DNA from 4 places in the Cupriavidus sp. 207A1 genome. Region 1 is predicted to be linked to each of the others. Evidence: predicted binding sites of a transcription regulator. Region 1 holds the regulator's gene; each other region holds the start of a gene.
What was found. The regulator FNR, encoded in region 1, switches genes on or off when oxygen is low (the NO sensors DNR and NnrR bind a similar motif). The targets are predictions, from matches to a motif close to TTGATNNNNATCAA.

Region 1 (5,270 bases):
ACTTGGCTGCCTTCGGCATCACGTTGCCATTGGCCTCGCCACCGCCGCGGCGGGCCTTGCCCTGCCCCTGGCCGGCCTGCCCCCTGGCACCGCCCATGCCGCCCATGCCAGTACCGCCGCCGCGTCCCTGGCGCGCACCGGCGCCGCGGCCCCCGCCGAGGTTCGCGGCGTGCGAGGTCAGCAACGTCGGCCCGTGGCTGATATAGCCCATCGACGTCTTCATCGGATCCGGCTGGCTGCTGCGGCTGCCGCCGCCGCCACGAGGACCGCCCTGCTCGAAGCGCGGCAGGCCGTCCATGCCGGTATGCATCGGCATGCCGGCAATCGCCGCCTCGGTGCGCTGCTTGCGCCCGCCCACCTTGGTGGCGCCCTTGGGCGCCTGCTCGCCCTTGCCCGGCACCTTCAGGCCGACGCTGGTCATCAGCGCCTTGACGTCATTCGGCTCGACTTCCTGCCAGCGGCCGCGCTTGAGCCCGCGCGGCAGCAGGAACTGGCCGTAGCGGGTGCGGATCAGGCGCGACACGGTCAGGCCGACCGCCTCGAACATGCGGCGCACTTCGCGATTGCGGCCTTCGGTCAGGGCCACGTGGTACCAATGGTTGACGCCTTCGCCGCCACCGTCGGCAATACGCAGGAAGTTGGCCTCGCCGTCATCCAGCTTGATGCCGTGCAGCAGGCGCTGGCGGTCGGCTTCGGCCAGCTCGCCCAGCGTGCGCACCGCGTATTCGCGCTCGACGCCGTAGCGCGGATGCATGAACCGGTTGGCAATATCGCCCGAGGTGGTGAAGATCAGCAGGCCTTCGGTGTTGAAGTCCAGGCGGCCCACCGCGACCCACTTGCCGGTCTTGATGCGCGGCAGGTTGTCGAACACGGTCGGGCGGCCTTCCGGATCCGACTGGCTGACGATTTCGCCGGCAGGCTTGTGATACAGCAGCACGCGCGGCGGCTTGGTCGACACCTTGCGGTGGATCAGCTTGCCGTTCACGCGGACCTGGTCGGCCGGCAGGATGCGCTGGCCGATATGGGCCGGCAGCCCGTTGACCGAGACCCGGCCCTGCAGGATCAGCTCTTCCATCTCGCGGCGCGAGCCCAGGCCGCCTTCGGCCAGAACCTTGTGCAGCTTGGGCGCGTCGTCATCGGCAGACAGCTCGCGCACGGGCTTGGCCTTGGTGCGCGGGATGACGGTGTCTTCGCTGTCGTACTGCTCGGAGATGACGAAGCGGAACAGGTCTTCGCTGCCCGCCGCGGACTTGTCGGCGCCGGCCTGGCCCTTGCGCGGTGCCTGCGGCTTGCCGCCATCCTTGCGCCGGCCCTGCTGGCGCGCGCCGGCGCCCTGGGTGTCGCCGGTGGGCGCGGGCTTGCCGCTGCGCGGGGCCTGCTTGCGCTTGCGGCCAGGCTGCTCCGGCTTGTCGGCGCCTTCGGCGCGGGCCGCGCGGTCGATCTTGTCTGCCTTGCTGCCGCCCTGGCTGCCCTGGCCGCCCTGCCCGCCTTCGCCCTGGCCCGTCTTGCGCTTGCCGCGGCCGCGCTGGCCGCCACGCCCGGCACCGGCGGCGCCCGCGCTGGCGGCGGCACCTGCCTCGCCGGCATCGCCCTGGCCGGCCGCGCCGGCGCCTTCGGCGCCCTCGGCGCGGTCCTGCGCGGCCTGGCGGCGCGATGCCACCAGGTTCCTCAGACCGCGGCGCAGCCCCTTGCGGCGGGGCGCGGCGTCGCTGCCCGTTCCGGGTTCTGCGGCGCCGGTGTCGGCGGATGCGCCCGCGTGGCGGGCGTCTTGCTCAACGGAATCAGACAAGATATTCACTATCGGATGTTGCATGTTGTTCAGTTCGGCACGCGCTCGTCGTGCTCGCTCGGGTGCGGCGGGGTGCCGTCTTCAGGCAGTTGGTCCCGCGCCCCGTCCGGAGGGGTTGCAGCCGATTCGGTGGCATCGCCCGCACCGGCCTCAACCACCGTCTCGGCAGCCGGCTGCGCGTCAAAGCCATCGGCACCGTCTTCGCGCGCGGGCGCGCTCTCGGCCGCTGACGATGTATCGGCCGGCGTGACCGGCTCGGCAAAGGCTTCCTCGTCGGCGCTGGCCGGCTTGTTCGCCGCCAGGTCTTCGAAGTTGATCGCCTGCTGCTCCAGCAAGGCGGCCTGTGCCTGCGCCTGAGCGTCTTCCAGCGGCGGCAGCTCGTCCAGCGTGCGCAGCCCGAGGTCGTCCAGGAAGGCCTTGGTGGTGGCATACAGCGCCGGGCGACCCGGCACGTCGCGATGGCCGATGACCTCGATCCAGCTGCGGTCCTCGAGCTTCTTGATCACTTCCGTGCTGACCGTCACACCGCGGATTTCCTCGATATCGCCACGGGTCACCGGCTGGCGGTAGGCGATGATCGCCAGGGTCTCCATCACCGCACGCGAGTATTTTGGCGGTTTTTCCGGATTCAGGCGGTCGAGGTATTCCCGCATTTCGGGCCGGCTCTGGAACCGCCAGCCGCTTGCCAGCGCCACCAGCTCCACGCCGCGCGGGCGCCAATCCTGGCGCAGTTCGTCCAGCAGCACGCGGATAGTGTCTGCGCCGACGTCATCGTCGAACAGGCGGCGCAGATCGTTGACGCGCAACGGTTCCTGCGCGCAGATCAGCGCCGTCTCGAGGACGATCTTCGCCTCTTGGGTATTCATGTTGATGGTGTGCAGCCTGTCTTTGCACCTGCTCCCGGACGGATCCGGGGCACCGGAGATTTTGGATACAGCGGTGCCAAAGCCACCGCCATCTCATTGCGCAGCGAGCCGGATACCTGCCGTACCCAGGCCGTGCACTTCCCATTCTTTGCATCGAGTTGCCGGGGCTTCCGGCAGGAGATCGTCCGCATGCCGTCATGGATCGGCCAGCGAACCTCTTGCGTCGCTCGTCCGCACAAACGGACATCGCGGTCGGCGAACTGAACGCCTCGGACGCAAGAAAATACGGGTATCGGGAGCAAGGCCGGCATCTACCACGCCGCAGCGCCAACCGGACTTTTGAACCAGATCTTTTGAACCGGATGGATCGCGGGGACTGGCGCTCATCGAAAGCCTTCCGCTTCCCGCGTCCCGAGCGCGCCTTCGGATAGGAAGACCGCCAGGCGCTGATCGCCGCTGCTTACCGCAGCCTGTCTGACTCCGCGCGATACCGCAATGCTGGCGATTGTATGGCATTCCCGGCTCCGCCTGCAACCATCATCCTGCTTGCGCGGGGTGCCGGCGCCGCAGGATGCCGCATGGGGCATCAAAACACCAGGCAAAAGCCCTGTTCCGCCAGCGAATGTGGCAGCAGCACCGCTCGCGCAATGCCAAGCCCGCCGAACGCCATCACGGCAAGGCCCGCGCCCAGGCGCACGCCCGGTCGCCGCGACCACAGTCTCAGATAGCCGGACAGCCCGGACAGCACCAGCAGGTTCGGCAGCGTGCCAAGCCCGAACACGCCCATCACCAGCGCGCCCGAGCCGGCATTGCCCGCCAGCAGCGCCAGCGTCAGCGCACCGTAGACCATGCCGCACGGCACCAGCCCCCAGGCCAGGCCCACGCCATAACGCCGGGCCAGCCCGCCGCGCGCCCGCACGAAGGCCGGCAACGCGCCGGCGACGCCGCCGAGCCGCCCGGCCACCGCAGCGCCGGCACGCGCCGCCAGCCGCTCCAGCCAGTTCACGGTAAAGGTACTGCCGCGCAGCAGGCGCCAGCCCGACCACAGCAGCATCAGGCTGCCGGCGCCGAACAGCCAGCGCTGCACTGGCAGGTAGTCCTGCTTCCAGGCGGTGGCGCCCGCGGCGCCCAGCGCCGCACCGAGCAGCATATAGGTGGTAATCCTGCCAAAGTGCATCAACAGTAACTCGCCGAGCCATGCAGTGCGGCTGCGCACCAGGCTGACCGGCGCTGCCTTGCCGCGCCGCTGCTCCACGGCCAGCGCCACGCCGCCGCACATGGCGGCGCAGTGCACGCCGCCCAGCAGAGCGAGCAGGAAAACGCTGATCAATACTCCAAATGTCAATTCTGTCTCCCTGCCGGATCACATCGCACGGTAAAATGCCCATATCGTGCCCCGCTGCCATTTCTAGCAGGTTCCAATTGCTCACTTCCATCCCCATTACCGAGATGTCGCCCCGCTGCTCCACCTGTGCGATGGGACAGCTGTGCCTCCCGGTTGGCATGTCGCAGCAAGACCTTGCCAAGATCGACACGCTGGTGCAGGAACGCATCCGCGTGCACAAGGGGGAAACCCTTTACCGCATGGGTGACCCGCTCACCGCGGTCTACGCCATCCGCTTCGGTACGCTCAAGACGCATGTCACCACCGAAGACGGACGCTCGCAGATTACCGGGTTCCACCTGCCCGGTGAAATCGTCGGCCTCGACGGCCTGGGCGAGATGCAGCATGCATCCGATGCGACCGCACTCGAAGATACCGAGGTATGCGTGGTCCGCATGAACGATCTGCAGACGCTGTCCGCCGACCTGCCTTCGCTGCAACAGCAGTTCCTGCGCCTGATGGGCAAGGAAATCACGCACGACCAGCTGATGCTGGTCACGCTCGGCTCGATGCGCGCCGAGGAACGCCTCGCCGCCTTCCTGATCAACCTGTCGGAACGGCTGTCGGCGCGCGGTTATTCGGCGTCCGAGTTCGTGATGCGCATGAGCCGCGAAGAGATCGGCAGCTACCTCGGGCTGAAACTCGAGACCGTGAGTCGCCTGTTCTCGCGCTTTGCCGAGGCCGGGCTGATCCAGATCCGCCAACGGCATGTCAAGCTGATCGACATCGACGGCATCAAGCAACTCTACAGCCGTAGCTGCTGAGCCACCGCGGCGTTGCCGCGCCGCCTGCGGCGCCGGCAACGCGATAGTCCTTCCCTATTCCAGTTCGTCCGTATCCGCCAGCCGCGTCGGCATGGTGTACAGCGTCAGCCCGCTGGACAACGCGCAGAACACCCACGCCAGCAGGAAGCCGACGGTATAGACCGACTCGCGCGACGATTCGATCGGATGGCCGAAGAATTTGAGGTCGCCCGGATCGACGACGGAAAAAACCGTCGCCGTCGCCAGACCCGCCATCAGGAAGCCCGGCCACAGCACCCACATCAGCCAGCGCAACCTCATGGCTGCCTCGCTGCCGCGGACTTGGGCGCCACCGCTTCCACCTTCTCGACCACCAGGCCATGCCGCGCCGCGCCCTGCACCGGCAGGTCGGGGTGTGCCGACGCCAGCCAGATCGTCACGCCGCACGCCACCATGGCCACCAGCGGACCGGCCATCAGCAGCCATGG
Region 2 (5,270 bases), on a different contig from region 1:
GTCGCCGAGCTTGCCGTGTAGCTCCAGTTGCCGTCGAAATCCGCGGTCACGTCCTGGCCGTCGTGGCGCAACACGCGCGCGGTGAAGGTGTCGGGACGATTGCTGAACACCTGCAGCGCGTTGACCTCGCGCCCGCCCTTGGTGGTCACCACGCGATAGGCCGCGGCGCCGTTCTTCTGCACCGTCACCGCGATGACGCCGGCGAGGGCATGTCCGTCAGGCGCGGTCACCGACACCGAGACACTGGCGGTGGCCGCGGTCGTCGGCGAGCCGTTGCTGGCCTTCAGCGTGGCGCTGTTCTGGCTGGCCGTGACCTGGACCGCGGTGCCGCTGCTGGACCAGGCCCAGTTGGAGACGCTGGCCGACACATCGCTGCCGTTGCTGTCGAGCAGCGTCACCTTGACCGGCAGTTCCTGGCCGTCGCTCATCGACAGGCTGGTGGCGGGCATCGACAGCGTGTAGCTCAGCGCAGATGCCGGCACCACGGTGATGGTGGCCGATTGCGCAGGCAGTTGCACAGTAGTGTTGTCGGTGCCCCGGACCGTGGCCACCACCTGCACGGTGGTGGTGCCCGGCGCAACGCCCCTGACCACGGCGCTGCCCGGCGTGCCGGCGCCCGGCGTCACGGTGGCTACGGCGCTGTCGGTGCTGGTCCAGTCGAAGGTGGTGCTGGCCGATACGTCGACGCCGTTGCTGTCGACGGCCAGCGCGCTGATGGTCAGCGTGCGGCCGACACCGACCTCGCCCGAGGTCACGCTCATCTTCGCGCTATAGGTCAGCGGCGTGGTGGTGCCGCCCGAAGCCGGCGCGGCGGGCGCGCTGCTGCCACCGCCACCGCCGCATGCCGCCAGCAACAAGGCTGCGGCCGAACCCGCCAGCCAGGATGTCCACGTTCTCAGTCTCATGATTGTTCCCCCCAGTCGTGTTTTTTTCCCGCGCTATCAGCCTAGGCACAAAGTGGCCCGCGCAATACCAGCCAGAGGACTGAGGTGCAGCGCACAGAACCTCGCCGCAAGTCATCCATTCAGCGCAGTACATCGCCATTCGGCCGAGGGGAAACAGGGGCCGCCCAGGCCCCTGCCGCAGCCGGCCCCCAACCGTTTGGCGCAGCCCCTTACCACGATCCCCTGATCGGGCCACGACGGTTTGCCGCGCATGACGGCACACGCGCAAGGCTTGACCGGTTCGGGACTGGTCGACTAACCTTGCCCTTCCCATGGACCTGCGCTGCATGCGCACCCACGCGGAGCGGCCGCGGCCCCTCCCACTCCAGCCACGATGAACCGTTACACCAGCACTCCCTGCCAGGCTGCCGATGCGTCCCGCATCGCTGCCCGCGCACGCGTGCTGGCTGCCCTGGCATCGGGCCGCGCCCTGCGCGCTTCCTCGCTACTGCTAAGCCTACCGATCGGTTGCCGGGCCTAGGGCCCCGTGGCAGTTCGGCAGCCTTGCGCCACCCTTTTCCCGTTTTTCGATTTTTCATCTTCCCTTGCGAGGAAGGAGACCCCGTATGCTCGTCAATCCCGCCATCAAGTACCGCCCCGCCGCCACCGTCGACATCCCTGAGCGCACCTGGCCCGGCCGCACCATCACGCGCGCGCCGCGCTGGATGAGCACCGACCTGCGCGACGGCAACCAGGCCCTGATCGAGCCGATGAACCCGGCGCGCAAGCTGCGCTTCTTCGAACAGCTGGTGAAGATCGGCCTGAAGGAAATCGAGGTGGCGTTCCCCGCCGCGTCGCAGACCGACTTCGACTTCGTGCGCATGCTGATCGAAGAACGGCGCATCCCCGACGACGTCACCATCGTCGTGCTGACGCAGTCGCGCGAAGACCTGATCCGCCGCACCGTCGAATCCGTGCGCGGCGCGGCACGCGCCATCGTGCACCTGTACAACCCGATCGCACCGGCCTGGCGGCGCATCGTCTTCAATGCCTCGCGCGACGAGATCAAGGACGTCGCGGTATCGGGCACGCGGCTGATCAAGGCGCTGACCGATGCCATGCCCGAGACCGCGTGGACCTACGAGTATTCGCCCGAGACCTTCAGCCTGGCCGAGCTCGATTTCTCGCTGGAAGTCAGCGATGCGGTATCGGCCGCGTGGCAGGCCGGCCCGGGCCGCCCGATGATCCTGAACCTGCCGACCACGGTGGAATGCAGCACGCCCAACGTGTTCGCCGACCAGATCGAATGGATGCACCGCCGCCTCGCGCGGCGCGAGCATATCGCGTTGTCCGTGCATCCGCACAACGACCGCGGCACCGCGGTGGCAGCGGCGGAGCTGGCTTTGATGGCGGGCGCCGACCGCGTCGAGGGCTGCCTGTTCGGCAATGGCGAGCGCACCGGCAACGTCGACCTGGTGACGCTGGCGCTGAACCTCTATACGCAAGGCGTGGCGCCGCACCTCGACTTCTCCGACATCGACGCGGTGCGCCAGTGCGTGGAGCACTGCAACCAGCTGCCGGTGCACCCGCGCCATCCGTACGTAGGCGATCTGGTGTTCACCGCGTTTTCGGGGTCGCACCAGGATGCGATCCGCAAGGGCTTTGCGCAGCAGCAGCCGGACGCCATCTGGGAAGTGCCCTACCTGCCGATCGACCCGGCCGACCTGGGCCGCAGCTACGACGCGGTGATCCGCGTCAACAGCCAGTCGGGCAAGGGCGGCATGGCGTACCTGCTGGAACAGGTGCATGGCCTCTACCTGCCGCGCCGGCTGCAGATCGAGTTCAGCCGCGCGGTGCAGGCCATGACCGACGACAGCGGGCTGGAAGCGAGCGCGGACGACCTGTATGGCCTGTTCGAGCGCGAGTACCTGGCGCGCGAGGCGCCGCTGCGCTATGTCTCGCACCAGCTGGCAAGCGACAGTACCGGCGCCACCGTGATCACGGTGCAGATGGAGCGCGACGGCCAGCCCTGCAGCGTGCGCGGCAGCGGCAACGGCCCGATCGACGCCTTCATCGATGCGCTGGACCTGCCGGTACGCGTGATGGACTACCACGAGCATGCGATGAACGCAGGCGCCGACGCGAGCGCAGCGTGCTATGTCGAAGTCCGTGTGGGCGATTCGCCGACCGGGTTCGGCGCGGGCATCGACGCCAACCTCGTCACGGCTTCATTGCGTGCAGTGCTGTCGGGTGTGAACCGGCACCTGCAGGCGGGCTTTGCCGGCGGCGCTCACGCGGCCAGCGCCGCCGCGGCCTGATGCCTGAGGTGTAGCGTTTGGCAAGAAAACCGGTGTGCCCCGCCCCCACGGGGCACACCCGGAAAGACGCCCTTGCGGACGCCCACGACATGCCTGGTGCGGATCCGGACACGCGTTGCGCGCGCTCGGATCTTTCGCACAGCGTAAGCGGCAGCATCGGGCCGCGCTACGAATCATTTCGCATGTGGTTAGAAGCGATGTCCGAGGATGCATCGGTGGTGGCCGCGTTGTCGCGCCATCGCGACGCCGTGCGCTCCATTTGGTTCCGCTTGTTTTGTGTCAAGGCCACCGCCACCCCGCTCCGCCACACTGGGCGCGCCTTGATAACAAACCAAGCAGACCCATGAAAACACTGTCTCTTCGCACCGCCACCTGTTCGGCCATCGCCGCCTGCGCCATGCTCGGCGCCTTCGCCACGCCCGCGGCCGCCGCGGACGACGCCCAGGGCAACTGGATGGTGCGGCTGCGCGGCACCTACCTCGACATGGCCCACAGCTCCGATCCCGTCGGCGGCGTCGGCCGTTCGGACCGCATCACGGTCAACAACAAGTGGATCCCCGAACTCGACGTCACCTACTTCTTCACGCCGAACTTTGCCGCCGAACTGGTGCTGACGGTGCCGCAGAAGCAGAACGTCTACCTTGACGGCAACAAGATCGGCACCTTCAAGCACCTGCCGCCGACGCTGCTGATGCAGTACCACCTCATTCCCAACGGCACCTTCCGCCCGTATATCGGCGCGGGCCTGAACTTCACCCACATCTGGGGCGAGAACATCGCCAACAACTCGCTGCAGCTCGATAGCTGGAGCGTGGGCCCGGCGCTGCAGATCGGCATGGACTACAAGCTGACCAGGAACTGGTTCCTCAACGCCGACATCAAGAAGATCTGGCTGAAGAGCGATGTGAAGGCGGGGGACGTCAAGGTCTCCAAGGTAAGCCTGGATCCGTGGCTGTTCAGCGTCGGGGTGGGGTATCGATTCTGATCCTGCCGCGCGACAAAAAAGGCCGGCGTCGAAGGGGCGCCGGCCTTTTGCATTTCATGAGCGCGCGCAGCGGACCGCTACCTGAACGCCGGCTCATCAAAGCTGCGCAGCTTGCGCGAATGCAACTGCTCCACGCCGTTCTCGCGCAGGATGCGGATCGCTTCCAGGCCGATGGTCATGTGCTGGCTGACGCGCTGGCGATAGAACGCGTTGGCCATGCCGCGCAGCTTGAGTTCGCCATGCAGCGGCTTGTCCGATACGCACAGCAGGGTGCCATACGGCACGCGCAGGCGGAAGCCGTTGGCGGCCACCGCCGCGCTTTCCATGTCGATGGCGATCGCGCGCGACTGGTTGAAGCGCGCATACAGCGACTTGGACTTAAGCTCCCAGTTGCGGTCGTCGGTCGATACCACCGTGCCGGTGCGCATGCGCGTCTTCATCTCGTTGCCGGACAGCCCGGTCACGCGCGCCACGGCTTCCTGCAGCGCCACCTGGATCTCGGCGATCGGCGGCACCGGCACCCACGGCGGCAGGTCGTGGTCGAGCACGTGGTCGTCGCGCACATAGGCGTGCGCCAGCACATAGTCGCCGAGCTGCTGCGAGCGGCGCAGGCCGCCGCAGTGGCCGACCATCAGCCAGCAATGCGGGCGCAGCACGGCGAGGTGGTCGGTCATGGTCTTGGCGTTGGACGGCCCCACGCCGATATTGACCAGCGTCACGCCCAGCTTGTCGCCGCGCACCAGGTGGTAGGCCGGCATCTGCGGCAGCACGCGCGGGCGCGTGGCGTCGTCGGGTTCGGGCGCGCCCAGGTCCTGCACCACGTCGCCAGGCTCGACAAAGCGCGTGTAGCCGCCGCCATCGCCATTGCCGTTGCCATTACCCATCAGCGCGCGCCCAAGCGCGACGAACTCGTCGACATAGCGCTGGTAGTTGGTGAACAGCACGAAGCGCTGGAAGTGCTGCGGCGCCGTGCCGGTGTAGTGGTAGAGCCGCTGCAGCGCCAGGTCCACGCGCTCGGCGGGGAACAGCGACAGCGGCCAGGCTTCGCCCGGCACCGGCTCGTAGGTGCCGTTGGCAATGCCG
Region 3 (5,270 bases), on a different contig from region 1:
GCAGGAAGGCATGCCCATCCAGTGCCGCGGGCGGCTCCAGCCAGCCGGCGCGGCGCGCCAGCTCCAACGCGGCCACCAGCGGCAGCGCCCGCGCGCGTGCCGGCAGGCGCCGGTGCACGCCCGCCATCAGCTTGTGCAGCGCGCTCATGCCGGGGCCTCCCAGGCGATGCCGGCGCGGCCGTGCCAGTAGCCGTTGCATGGCTGGGCACCGGCCGGCGCGATGCCGCTGGCGGCCGGCGGTCGTTGCCCGGCGCGGATCGCCGCCAGCTGCTGCACCACCGCGAGCGTGCCCGACGAATGCGGGCTGACGCGCAGCATCCCCACGCCCATTCGCGCCATCGCCAGCGTCTCGGCGCACAGGTCAAGGCAGGTGGCGCTCTGCGTCTGCACCCCGTTCAGCGTGAAGAACGCCTGCCCTTCGCCGGTCGCGGCGACCAGGCCATCGGGATAGTCCATGCAGCGGAATTCGCAGCTGTCCTTGCGCAGGCGATGATGGCGCGCGGTAAAGCAGCGCGCCGAGAACGCCAGCGGCAGGCGGCCCCAGACGAAGGCTTCGAGCTGCATGCCGGCGGGCCGCGCCGCCGCCAGCGCGGCCAGCGTGGTGCCGTCCATTTCCACCGGCGCGACACAGCCCACCGCGCCCAGGCTGGCGAGCCACGCCAGCGTATCGGCATGGTAGGCATTCAGATGCGGGCCGCCGAGGAAGGGCCGCCCGCCCATGCAACGCACCGCGCCGGGATCGTTGGCCTCGACCAGGTAGTCGTCCTGCGCGCACACGCGCCGCATCCAGGCGATATCGGTGTCGGACTCGACCAGCACCGGCGTGGACAGCACCACTTCCTTGCCGGCATCGCGCAGCATCTGCGCAATCTCCAGCCATTGCGCATGACGGATTTCATGGCGGCGGGTGCAGACGGTTTCGCCCAGGTAGACGCGGTCGACCGGCGCGTCGGCGACCGACGCATAGAACTGCAGCACAGCCTCGCGCGGCCAGTAGTACAGCAGCGGACCGAGGGCGATGCCGAAGCCGGGCATCGCGGCGGCGTGCGGCATCGCGGCCGCGGCGGTGTGTGGCATGGAAAGCTCCATCGTGGCCGGCATGTCCAGCATGTCCGGATACAGGCAGGTGGGTGACATGGTGTCAGCGCCAGGGGCGGTCGTAGGCGCCCTGCGTAACCTGGTCGCCTTCGGCATGGCGTCCCAGCGTGCCCTGCCACTCCTGGCGCGGCGCGAAGCGCGCCGGATCGGCGCAGGCGGCGTCGATCGCCGCGCGCAGCACGCCGACCACGTCGCCGACATAGCGCGGGCTGCGCTGGCGCCCTTCGATCTTGATCGCGGCAATGCCCATGTCGATCAGCGCCGGCAGCAGCGACAGCGCGTTCAGGCTGGTGGGCTCCTCCAGCACGTAGCCGCGCTCGCCCTCGACCTCGAAGCGGCCCTTGCACAGGGTCGGATAGCCGGCCGGCTCGCCGGGCGCGTAGCTGTCGATCAGGATGCCCGACAGCCGTGCCTGCATGGTGCCGTCCTGCTCGGTCCAGCGCACCGCATGCGCGGGCGAGCACACCCCCTTGTTGTTGGGCGAATCGCCGGTGGCATACGACGACAGCAGGCAGCGCCCCTCGGCCATCACGCACAGGCTGCCGAAGCCGAACACCTCCAGCTCGACGCCGGTCTGGCGTGCCAGCTTGCCGATCTGCGCCAGCGACAGCACGCGCGGCAGCACCACGCGGCGGATATTGAAGCGCTCGCGCATCAGCTCGATGGCATCGGCGTGCGTGGCCGAGCCCTGTACCGACAAGTGCAGCCGCAGGTCCGGATGGCGCGCGCAGGCATAGCCCATCAGGCCCGCGTCGGCCATGATCACGGCATCGGCGCCCAGGTCCGCGGCCGCATCGACGGCGCGGTGCCACTGCGCCACCGCACCCATCTGCGCGAAGGTGTTGATGGCGAACAGCACCTCGGCGCCGCGCGCATGGGCTTCGGCCACGCCGGTGCGGATGTCGGCCTCGGTGAAATTCAGGCCGCCGAAATTGCGCGCGTTGGTGGCATCGCGCAGGCCCAGGTAGACCGCGTCGGCGCCGTGCTGCAAGGCCACGCGCAGCGCCGCCAGCGAGCCGGCGGGCGCAACCAGTTGCGGGCGGCGCGGCGCGCACGCGGCGGCCGGGGGGGAGTCGGATCGGGCGGGGGTGGAACAGGTCATCGGGGACTGGCGCCGGCGGCGGCGCGGGGGAAGGAAGACAGCGGCCGATGCTAGCCAAGCGCCCGCGGCAGGGGCTTGACCGTGCGCAAACCCACGCCAACGGCACCCCGGCCGCGACGGGCTATGCCGGTCGGCGTAGGCCGATGGCAGGCCACCCGGCCACGCTTGACCTGCGGCAAACGCGGGCCCGTGCCGCTGTGCCACGCTTGCGCGTCATCCCCGCGCCGGGGCCGCCGTGCGGCCCGGCGTCCATCCCCTTCCGGAGACCCGTTTATGAATCACCCCTGGCTCAAGCTGGGCGGCCGTCGCCTGCTGCCGATCGTGCAGGGCGGCATGGGCATCGGCATCTCGGCCCACCGGCTGGCCGGCGCCGTCGCGCGCGAGAACGGCGTCGGCACCATCGCCAGCATCGACCTGCGCCACCACCACCCCGACCTGATGGCACGCACCCGCGGCAGCCGCGACAAGCCGGCCATCGAAGCCGCCAACCTCGAGGCGCTGGACCGCGAGATCCGCGCCGCGCGCACCGCCTCCGAGGGCCGCGGCCTGATCGCCGTCAACGTGATGAAAGCCGTGGGCTCGCACGCGGCGCTGGTGCGGCAAGCCTGCGAAAGCGGCGCCGATGCCATCGTCATGGGCGCCGGGCTGCCGCTGGACCTGCCCGAACTGACCGCCGGCCATCCCAGGGTGGCGCTGATCCCGATCCTGTCCGAGGCGCGCGGCATCGGCCTGGTGCTGCGCCGCTGGATGAAGAAGGGCCGGCTGCCCGACGCCATCGTGGTCGAACACCCGGCGCACGCCGGCGGCCACCTGGGTGCCGCCACCATCCAGGACCTGTCCGAGCCCCGCTTCTCGTTCTCGCGCGTGCTGGGCGAATGCCGCGAACTGTTCGCGCAGCTGGGCCTGGCCTGGGACAGCATCCCGCTGATCCTGGCGGGCGGCATCGACAGCCACGCCAAGGTGCGTCACTGGCTGGGCGAAGGCGCCGCCGCGGTGCAGCTGGGTACGGCCTTCGCCGTGACCGAGGAATGCGATGCCCATCCGGCCTTCAAGCAAGTGCTGGCCACCGCGCGGCCCGAAACCCTGCGCGAATTCACCAGCGTGGCCGGCCTGCCCGCGCGCGCGGTGCTGACGCCATGGCTGCAGCGCTACCTGTCGAGCGAAGCGCGCCTGCAGCGCCGCGCCCGCGTGCGCGAATGCCTGGAAGGATTCGATTGCCTGCAGGCCTGCGGGCTGCGCGACGGCATCGCGCGCATCGGCCAGTTCTGCATCGACCTGAAGCTGGCGCAGGCGGTACGCGGCGACGTGGAACGCGGCCTGTTCTTCCGCGGCCGCGGCGCGCTGCCGTTCGGCGAGGCCATCCGCCCGGTGGCGGAGCTGATGCACTATCTGCTGACGGGGGAGAAGCCGGCCGGGCTGACACCGGCGGCCGGCTGACCGTTTGTGTGCTCCCTCTCCCGCTTGCGGGAGAGGGTTGGGGGTGAGGGCGAGAGCATCGACGAAGTAAAGGCTGTCGCTATTGCCACCGCCTGCCCTCACCCCCGCCCCTCTCCCGCAGGCGGGAGAGGGGAGCAAACCGGCGGCACGCCCATCCCCTCCACAACACGCGGCGGCAACCCTCCACACCTGCGCATCCGCCGCATGCAGCGCAGCGCCGCCAGCAATTGCCATCCCAGCCATGCATTGGCCCCCGCCAGCAGCAGCCCGCCGACGCGGGCCAGCAACGCCGGCGCCAGCGGCAGCGCCAGCAGCACCGCGTAGGCCGCCAGCAGCAGCCACGCCTGCCCGCGCTGACTGCCCGGCGCGATGATCGCCTGCATCGCCGGCACGCGCGCCCTTGGCGGCAACAGCCGGCGCAGGTGCAGCCACACCAGGAACGGCACGATCTTGCCCAGCATCGCCGTCACCGGCAGCACGCCAACGCCGACCAGCGCCATCGTGCCCGCCCACCACGCCAGCGGCAGCGCCGCCGCGGGCAGGACCACCGCCGCCGCTCCCAGCACCGCCGCGCCGAGCATGCTGGCGCATGCCACCGGCCACAACGGCCACAGCGGATCGTGGCACCGCCGCGCGCGCAGCGTGCCGGCGAGCCCGCATGCCCCCAGCACCGCCACGAACGACAGCCACACCACCAGCGCGGCCCGTGCCAGCACCGGCTCCCGTGGCCACAGCACCAGCGCGGCGCTGAACACCGCCAGCGGCGCCCAATGACCCAGCGGCAGCCAGCGTGCCAGCGCCGCCGGCGCGCGCGGCGTCTGCCAGAACATCGGCAGCACCGTGGCGGCAACCCCGCTGACCAGCGCCGCCAGCCAGCCGCCCAGTGCCCACGCCATATGCAGGCCAAGCGCCTGCGCCACCGGCCCGCGCCACAGCCCGCCCAAGGTGCCCGCCAGCGCGATGCCGGCGACCACCGCCACCATCAGCGGCGCGCCAATGCCGGCCAGCGTGCGCGTGGTGGCGTCCACCGCGGCCACGCGCCGGCCCGCGGCAAGCAGCGCCGCGCCCGCCAGCAGCAGCACCGCGCCCAGGGCAGCCGCAACCCGCAACGCCGCCGGCTCACCGCCCAGCAAGCCGAAACCGAGCGCAGCCGCGACCGCCGCGCCGGTCGCGGCCATCAACGGCGCCAGCCGCCCGGCACCGGGAACGTCCACGCGCGCCACCACCGGCATCATCTGGAACAGCGCCCCGACCATCACCGGCAGCAGCATGCCCAGCGCCAGCGCATGCACCGCCGCCAGCGCCAGCGGCGCGAAGCGATCTGGCAGACCGGTCGCCGGCCCCGCAGCCAGCAGCAGCCCCGCGGCCGCGCCCAGCCACGGCGCCGGCATCAGGCACCCGAACACCAGCGCAGGCCGCGGCGCGCGCGCGTAGTCGAGATCCGCGCCTTTCATGCGCGCCCCGTGGCGTGACGGCGGTGACGCATGCGTGCGCCGATTGAAGTGGATACGGCCATTGCTTCTTCTCTCCAGTCCCGGACAAAAGGCCCGATGCTAGGGCGCAACGCCGTGCAGGGACTTGACCGGGGCCAAGTCCGGCGCGGGCTTTACATATCACGGTGTGATGGAAACCG
Region 4 (5,270 bases), on a different contig from region 1:
ATGGGCCGCGTCCAGGTCTGCAAGCAGCCCGGGATCGCTGATGCGGGCCGTGGTAAAGCTCCGTTCCCGGCTGCCGCCGCGCTGCAGCGCCGCCGCTTGCTCAGGCGGGAGGATGGTTTGGACTCCGACTGTCTCCAGCGTGCCGCTGATCGCCGTCTCGCCGACCGTGGCGGTTCGCACCTTGCCGGCCTTGAGCAAGGATTTGAAGTCGCTGTAGGCCAGCGGCGTGACGGTTTCCGTGGAGACATAGACCTGGAGCGCCAGGGTCGTCAGGGCCGCGGCGATCAGGTACCAGAGCGAAAAACTCCGTTTGCTGCGTTCCATGAACGTAGTCAGGTAGCGGTCGGCTGTCGGCGGCGGCACGGGCCTCGTTGCGCCAGAATGCCGACTGTGGCCGAGGCTCGGGCCGCGCAGCGGAGCTCGCGGTGCGCGACGGCGGCGATGCGCCGCGGATGGAACAGATAGGTGGCTGACTTGACCAAGAAGCGTTTCAGGTCAAGCTCCTGGATTTCAGTGTTCCATACCATCGATCGAGTCCTGTGAGAGGGTTGTGCTTAGTTCAAAATAGCGACGCAATAGGGTCTGGCTGTTGATCGATATCAAGCGAGGGCGCACCGCGTGGTGGCTGGGTCGACCTGGCCGGGCACGAGGCACTATGCAAGCTACGGGCGCCGACGCTGATGATCGTTGGGGAAGCCGATGCTGAAGTACTGAAGCTCAACGCACGCGCCACCGTCTGGCCTCGAAGTGATATCCGGCGCTGGGTGGAAATGAACGCATCCGCTGGCCATACGTCGCCGGGATATCCGATCGCGAAGCGCTGTACCGCCTGCCGGCGCTGGCATGAGCAGCATCATGCTTGGATTGTTGAGGACCGACTGCCGTGGTTCATGATCAAGGCGACGTGTCTGGCAGACGCCCCGGCCAAGATGCCTAGACCGGCGCGCTGTCACGACGAGCCGGTTTCCCGACGGTCTGACACAGGATTGGCACCTCGTCTTCGTTCAGCGACATATGCTCGGCCAGCTGGCGTCGGTTAAGCCAGCCGCGCACCACTGCGCCCAACCCGGCCGAGGCGCAGTAAAGATAGGCGTTCTGGACCATGGCACCGGCGGCGGCGGCAGCAAAGGTCTCACGCAAGCCTGGCGGAACGTCTTGCATCCGGCCATGGTTGGCGACGTAGACCAGGTCCACGGGCGCCATGCCCACGAAGTCCTGGTAGCCGGTCATGCTGCGCACGTCCACCGCGCGCTTCAGCACCAGGCAATGGTGAATGGGGTCGAAGCGGTAGAGGCCTGCCGGTAACGCGGCGTAGACGTCGATCACCGCCTCGCCGTGTGGCGAAGGCGCTGTGCGGCCGCCCGCGTGGGAGCGGTTGACGCCCGCCGCGGCCCATAGCAACTCGCTCAGCTGCAGCTGCGACAACGGCTGCTCGTCAAACTCGCGGGTGCTCATGCGCTGCCAAAGCGCCCCCATTAGGGGCAGGCCGTTGGTGCGGTCCGGCTGTGGCAGGGGCATGACGCGCTCGCTCGTTCCTGAGGCGGGACGTGGCAGCAGGTCCCTGATGGGCAGGTAGGGGATACACTTGAGTTCGTTCATGGGAGGCTCCCATTCGTTGCAAGGAGCGCCGCAAGCGCTCTTCGCACGGCGCCAGCATGGAGGAATGTAGGCACTCTCCCTGACCGTGGGTTGCGCTCCGTCAAATAGCTTCGATGGAGCGCGGCTTGGCGTCGTCGGCGAACTGGGGCGCCAGACGTTGTCGCGCGCTGGCCTGACAAAGCTGTCCGGAGAAGCGACACAGGCACGCTCAGCCTCGGTCAGATGCTCCTGGACAAGCATTTGCCACGCCAGCACTTTCTCGTCGGCATCCGACGGGTCGCCGCCAGCACTGGCGCGGGCAGCGATGCGGGCGCGCAATGTCTCTGGACTCGCCTCGCAGTCGACGATGGCGAACGGCACGCCAAGGCGGCGCGCCTGGGCAGCAAAGCGTTCACGCTCGGCGCGGACCAGGAAAGTCGCGTCGGCAATCATAGGGAACCCGGCGCGGCATCCGAGCCGGCAGACGGCGAGCAGGCGTCGGTAGGCTCGCGCCGTTGCGTCAGCGGTATACCAGCCACCACAGGGCATCACGCCGCGGTGCAGACGCTTGCGCAGCGCATCGGCGCGCACACGGATCATCGATCCGGCCTCGCTCAACTGTGCGGCAATCGTAGATTTTCCGCTGCCGGACAGGCCATGCATCAGCACCATCGGCCCGCAACCGCGTCTCAGGCACGCCCATGCCAACGCCAGCAGCCGGCGCGCCTGGGCCTGATCCGACGAAACATATAAGCCCTCGGCGTGCTTCTGGCTGGCACGCTCCAGCAGCACGCGCGCGCGCACCAGGGACCGCATGGCGAGATAAAACGGTAAAACGGTCAGCGCGCCGTAGTCCCCGGATTGCTCCAGGTAGCCGTTAAGCAGCCTGTATGCCAGCGCTGCCTGTCCATGATGCAGCAGGTCCATGACGGGGAAGGCCAGGTCGCTGATGGTGTCAGTCCAGCGCAAGGCGGCGTCGAACTCCAAGCAGTCGAATGGCGTCGGCACGCCGTTCAGCAGCACGATATTGCCCAGGTGCAGGTCCCCATGGCACTCCCGCACATGGCCGTTGCGCAACCGTGCCCAGAATGCACTCGTCAGCCGGGTAGCCTCGCTGAGCGCGCGCCGGGCCACGCGGCTGGCCAAATGGCTGGCGGGTTCCAGCCGCTCGATGGCGCGTAGGCACTCTGCAAGCGTCGCGACGATGCATGCTGGCGTACCAAGGTTACCGGACGGGGCGCCAGGGGGCTGCGCCTCGTGAAAGGCAGCTATGCTGCGTGCCAGCCCATCGATGTGGCACGCCTCCAGTCGGTTCGCGGCGACTCTTGCGCTGAGCAGGTCATCCTGATCAAAGCGCTGCATACGAACCGCATGCTCTATCGGTATGCCGCTGCCGCCAATGCGGACCGAGCCGGGCGTAGGGCCTGGCACAATCGGTACCACATCGAGATACAGGGCCGGTGCGAACCGGCGGTTCAGGCGAAGTTCAGTCGTACAGTCGTCATGGCGTGCCCGCGCGGTGGAGAAGTCGACAAAGTCGAAACGCACCGCCTTGCGCACCTTGTACGCAAAATCCCCGGCAAGGAAGACAAGGGAGATATGCGTCTCCACGACCTGCACGGCCGGCGCGGGGTGAGGGTAGGCGTCGGGTTGCTGCAAGGCGGCCATCAAGTCCGCGTCACCCCATAGACGTTTCATGTCCTTGCCGTCTGTTCCCTTGCGTTATCGTGAGCTGGTTCCGCAAGCGCGGCGCCGCACATGGTCCCGGAGCCTATGCCGTCACGTCGGCAAGATCCTGTCCCACGATGCGCGTCGCGCTACAGATTACACCAACGATCGCCAGCAGTGCGCGCCACGGGTGGTGCAGCATTGCCTCCACTTGTTCGCTACGGCTCTCTCCAGACAGACACCAGCTGCAGAAGTGCTCGCAGTTGTTGGTGAGCAGGCGGTAGTCATCCTCGCCAAGTCGCTCCGTTGCGCGCCGTACGATCTCCGCGCCGACATACCTTGCTTGTGTGGCCGGCTCGACGCGAAAGCCGAACCCGCCGGCAAAACCGGCGAGGGTGATTGTCTCGACCGGGCCGCGGCGCAGGAAACCTTTGAACCCGACATAGTGCACGACCTCGCCGTTGCCGACATAGATGCCATGATGGACATAACCTAGGCGGTCCGTGTTCAGATGCGCGCCAAGAGGAATGTCCGCGGCTGTTTCCGGAGGGCGCTGTGCGTGTCCGATGTGATGTTCGTCGCTCATCGCTTTTCCCCTTGTGCCTGGTTGCGCCCGTCTATGCCTGCAGTATCGTTTTCGGCCGGAGATGCCGAAATCAGCCGGTTCCGAAAAACGTGTCGGCTTGCAGCCATGCACTTCGTACGCGCATCGCGACGGCGCTTGTCCGCCGTGCGCACAGCGTTGTCAGCGGAACCTGACAGGGCCGTTCACCCGGCGTCGGGGCGGCCGAGCCGAGAAAGCCGGGGCAGCCAGGACTTTCGATATCCGGTGCAAATGCTGATGCGCATCAAGCCACGTCGCCGGAGCACATATAGGTTAGAAGCAAGGCCAAGGCGTTAGCGCGCCGTGTAGCTGGCCGGATCTGGACTCATGTCCATGACGCTTGCCCGTCGAATACGGAGGAGGATGCGATGCAGAATATTGTGCTGGCAACCGACGGCTCGGCCTACAGCGATGCGGCAGCCCAATTCGTGGCGGGCCGAGAGCTGCTCAGGGAAAACGTGTGTGTGCATGTCGTGCACTGTGTGCCCGAGGTGTCTGGCGAGGTCAAGTCCTACATTGACAAGGAAGACATCAAAGCGTGGCATGCCGAAGAGAACGCCAGGATCATGAAGTCCGTGATCGACATCCTTGAGACGGGAGGCGTGCAAACGGTCAGCCACGGCCTGGTAGGATTCGCCCCCGAGCGCATCGTGGCATACGCCCAGTCGATCCACGCCGGGGCCATCATCATGGGCACGCATGGACGGGGCGCGTTTCTGGACGCCATCGTGGGATCGGTTGCGAGCCGCGTGATCGCGCATGCGCCGTGCCCGGTGATCCTCGTCAAGCCGAAGGCAAACCAAGCGTAGGCACGGATGGGCAGCATCATTGAGGCAGCCAGCGGTAGCGGCGCGGCGAGCGGCCGGGGGCCGTTGTTTCGGCTGCGAAACGTCGGCAAGACCTACGACATGGGCGAGATCCAGGTCCGGGCGCTGGCCGGACTCGACCTTGACCTGTTCGGCGGCGAATTCGTGGTGCTGCTGGGTGCATCGGGGAGCGGAAAGTCGACGCTGCTGAACATCCTTGGTGGCCTGGACCGGCCCAGCACCGGCACGGTGATCTACCGCGATCACGACCTTACCGTGGCGGATGACACAGATCTGACCCGCTACCGACGCGAGCATGTTGGCTTTGTCTTCCAGTTCTATAACCTGATTCCCAGCCTCACCGCGCTGGAGAACGTCGCCCTGGTCACGGAGATCGCTGTTCACCCGCTAGAGCCTCTTCGTGCGCTGGGCATGGTAGGTCTGGCGCAGCGAAAAGATCACTTCCCGGCCCAACTCTCAGGCGGCGAGCAACAGCGCGTCGCCATCGCCCGTGCTGTCGCCAAGCGCCCAGACATCCTGTTGTGCGATGAGCCTACCGGCGCGCTCGACTACAGCACGGGAAAGCTGGTGCTTGAGGTATTGGAACGGGTGAA

Region 2: the regulator FNR is predicted to act here: its motif matches at 3,472-3,485, upstream of AC3FMM_RS20335 (OmpW/AlkL family protein).
Region 3: the regulator FNR is predicted to act here: its motif matches at 2,366-2,379, upstream of ubiU (ubiquinone anaerobic biosynthesis protein UbiU).
Region 4: the regulator FNR is predicted to act here: its motif matches at 4,085-4,098, upstream of AC3FMM_RS17210 (universal stress protein).

Annotation. Positions count from the first base shown of each region.
Region 1 is NZ_JBYOJO010000003.1:237,654-242,923, reverse strand. Features, by position in the region: gene rluB (23S rRNA pseudouridine(2605) synthase RluB) at 1-1,813, opposite strand, end outside; gene scpB (SMC-Scp complex subunit ScpB) at 1,819-2,655, opposite strand; gene AC3FMM_RS06730 (sulfite exporter TauE/SafE family protein) at 3,242-4,000, opposite strand; gene fnr (fumarate/nitrate reduction transcriptional regulator Fnr) at 4,078-4,803, shown strand; gene AC3FMM_RS06720 (hypothetical protein) at 4,858-5,103, opposite strand; gene AC3FMM_RS06715 (FixH family protein) at 5,100-5,270, opposite strand, start outside.
Region 2 is NZ_JBYOJO010000011.1:93,311-98,580, forward strand. Features, by position in the region: gene AC3FMM_RS20325 (hypothetical protein) at 1-905, opposite strand, end outside; gene leuA (2-isopropylmalate synthase) at 1,511-3,202, shown strand; gene AC3FMM_RS20335 (OmpW/AlkL family protein) at 3,546-4,187, shown strand; gene AC3FMM_RS20340 (AMP nucleosidase) at 4,265-5,270, opposite strand, start outside.
Region 3 is NZ_JBYOJO010000004.1:339,977-345,246, forward strand. Features, by position in the region: gene ubiT (ubiquinone anaerobic biosynthesis accessory factor UbiT) at 1-148, opposite strand, end outside; gene AC3FMM_RS09650 (U32 family peptidase) at 145-1,077, opposite strand; gene ubiU (ubiquinone anaerobic biosynthesis protein UbiU) at 1,142-2,200, opposite strand; gene AC3FMM_RS09660 (NAD(P)H-dependent flavin oxidoreductase) at 2,474-3,637, shown strand; gene AC3FMM_RS09665 (hypothetical protein) at 3,736-5,091, opposite strand.
Region 4 is NZ_JBYOJO010000008.1:255,128-260,397, reverse strand. Features, by position in the region: gene ftsH (ATP-dependent zinc metalloprotease FtsH) at 1-324, opposite strand, end outside; partial or broken gene AC3FMM_RS17225 (nitroreductase family protein) at 934-1,449, opposite strand; partial or broken gene AC3FMM_RS17220 (bifunctional aminoglycoside phosphotransferase/ATP-binding protein) at 1,783-3,276, opposite strand; gene AC3FMM_RS17215 (lecithin retinol acyltransferase family protein) at 3,350-3,832, opposite strand; gene AC3FMM_RS17210 (universal stress protein) at 4,219-4,659, shown strand; gene AC3FMM_RS17205 (ABC transporter ATP-binding protein) at 4,666-5,270, shown strand, end outside.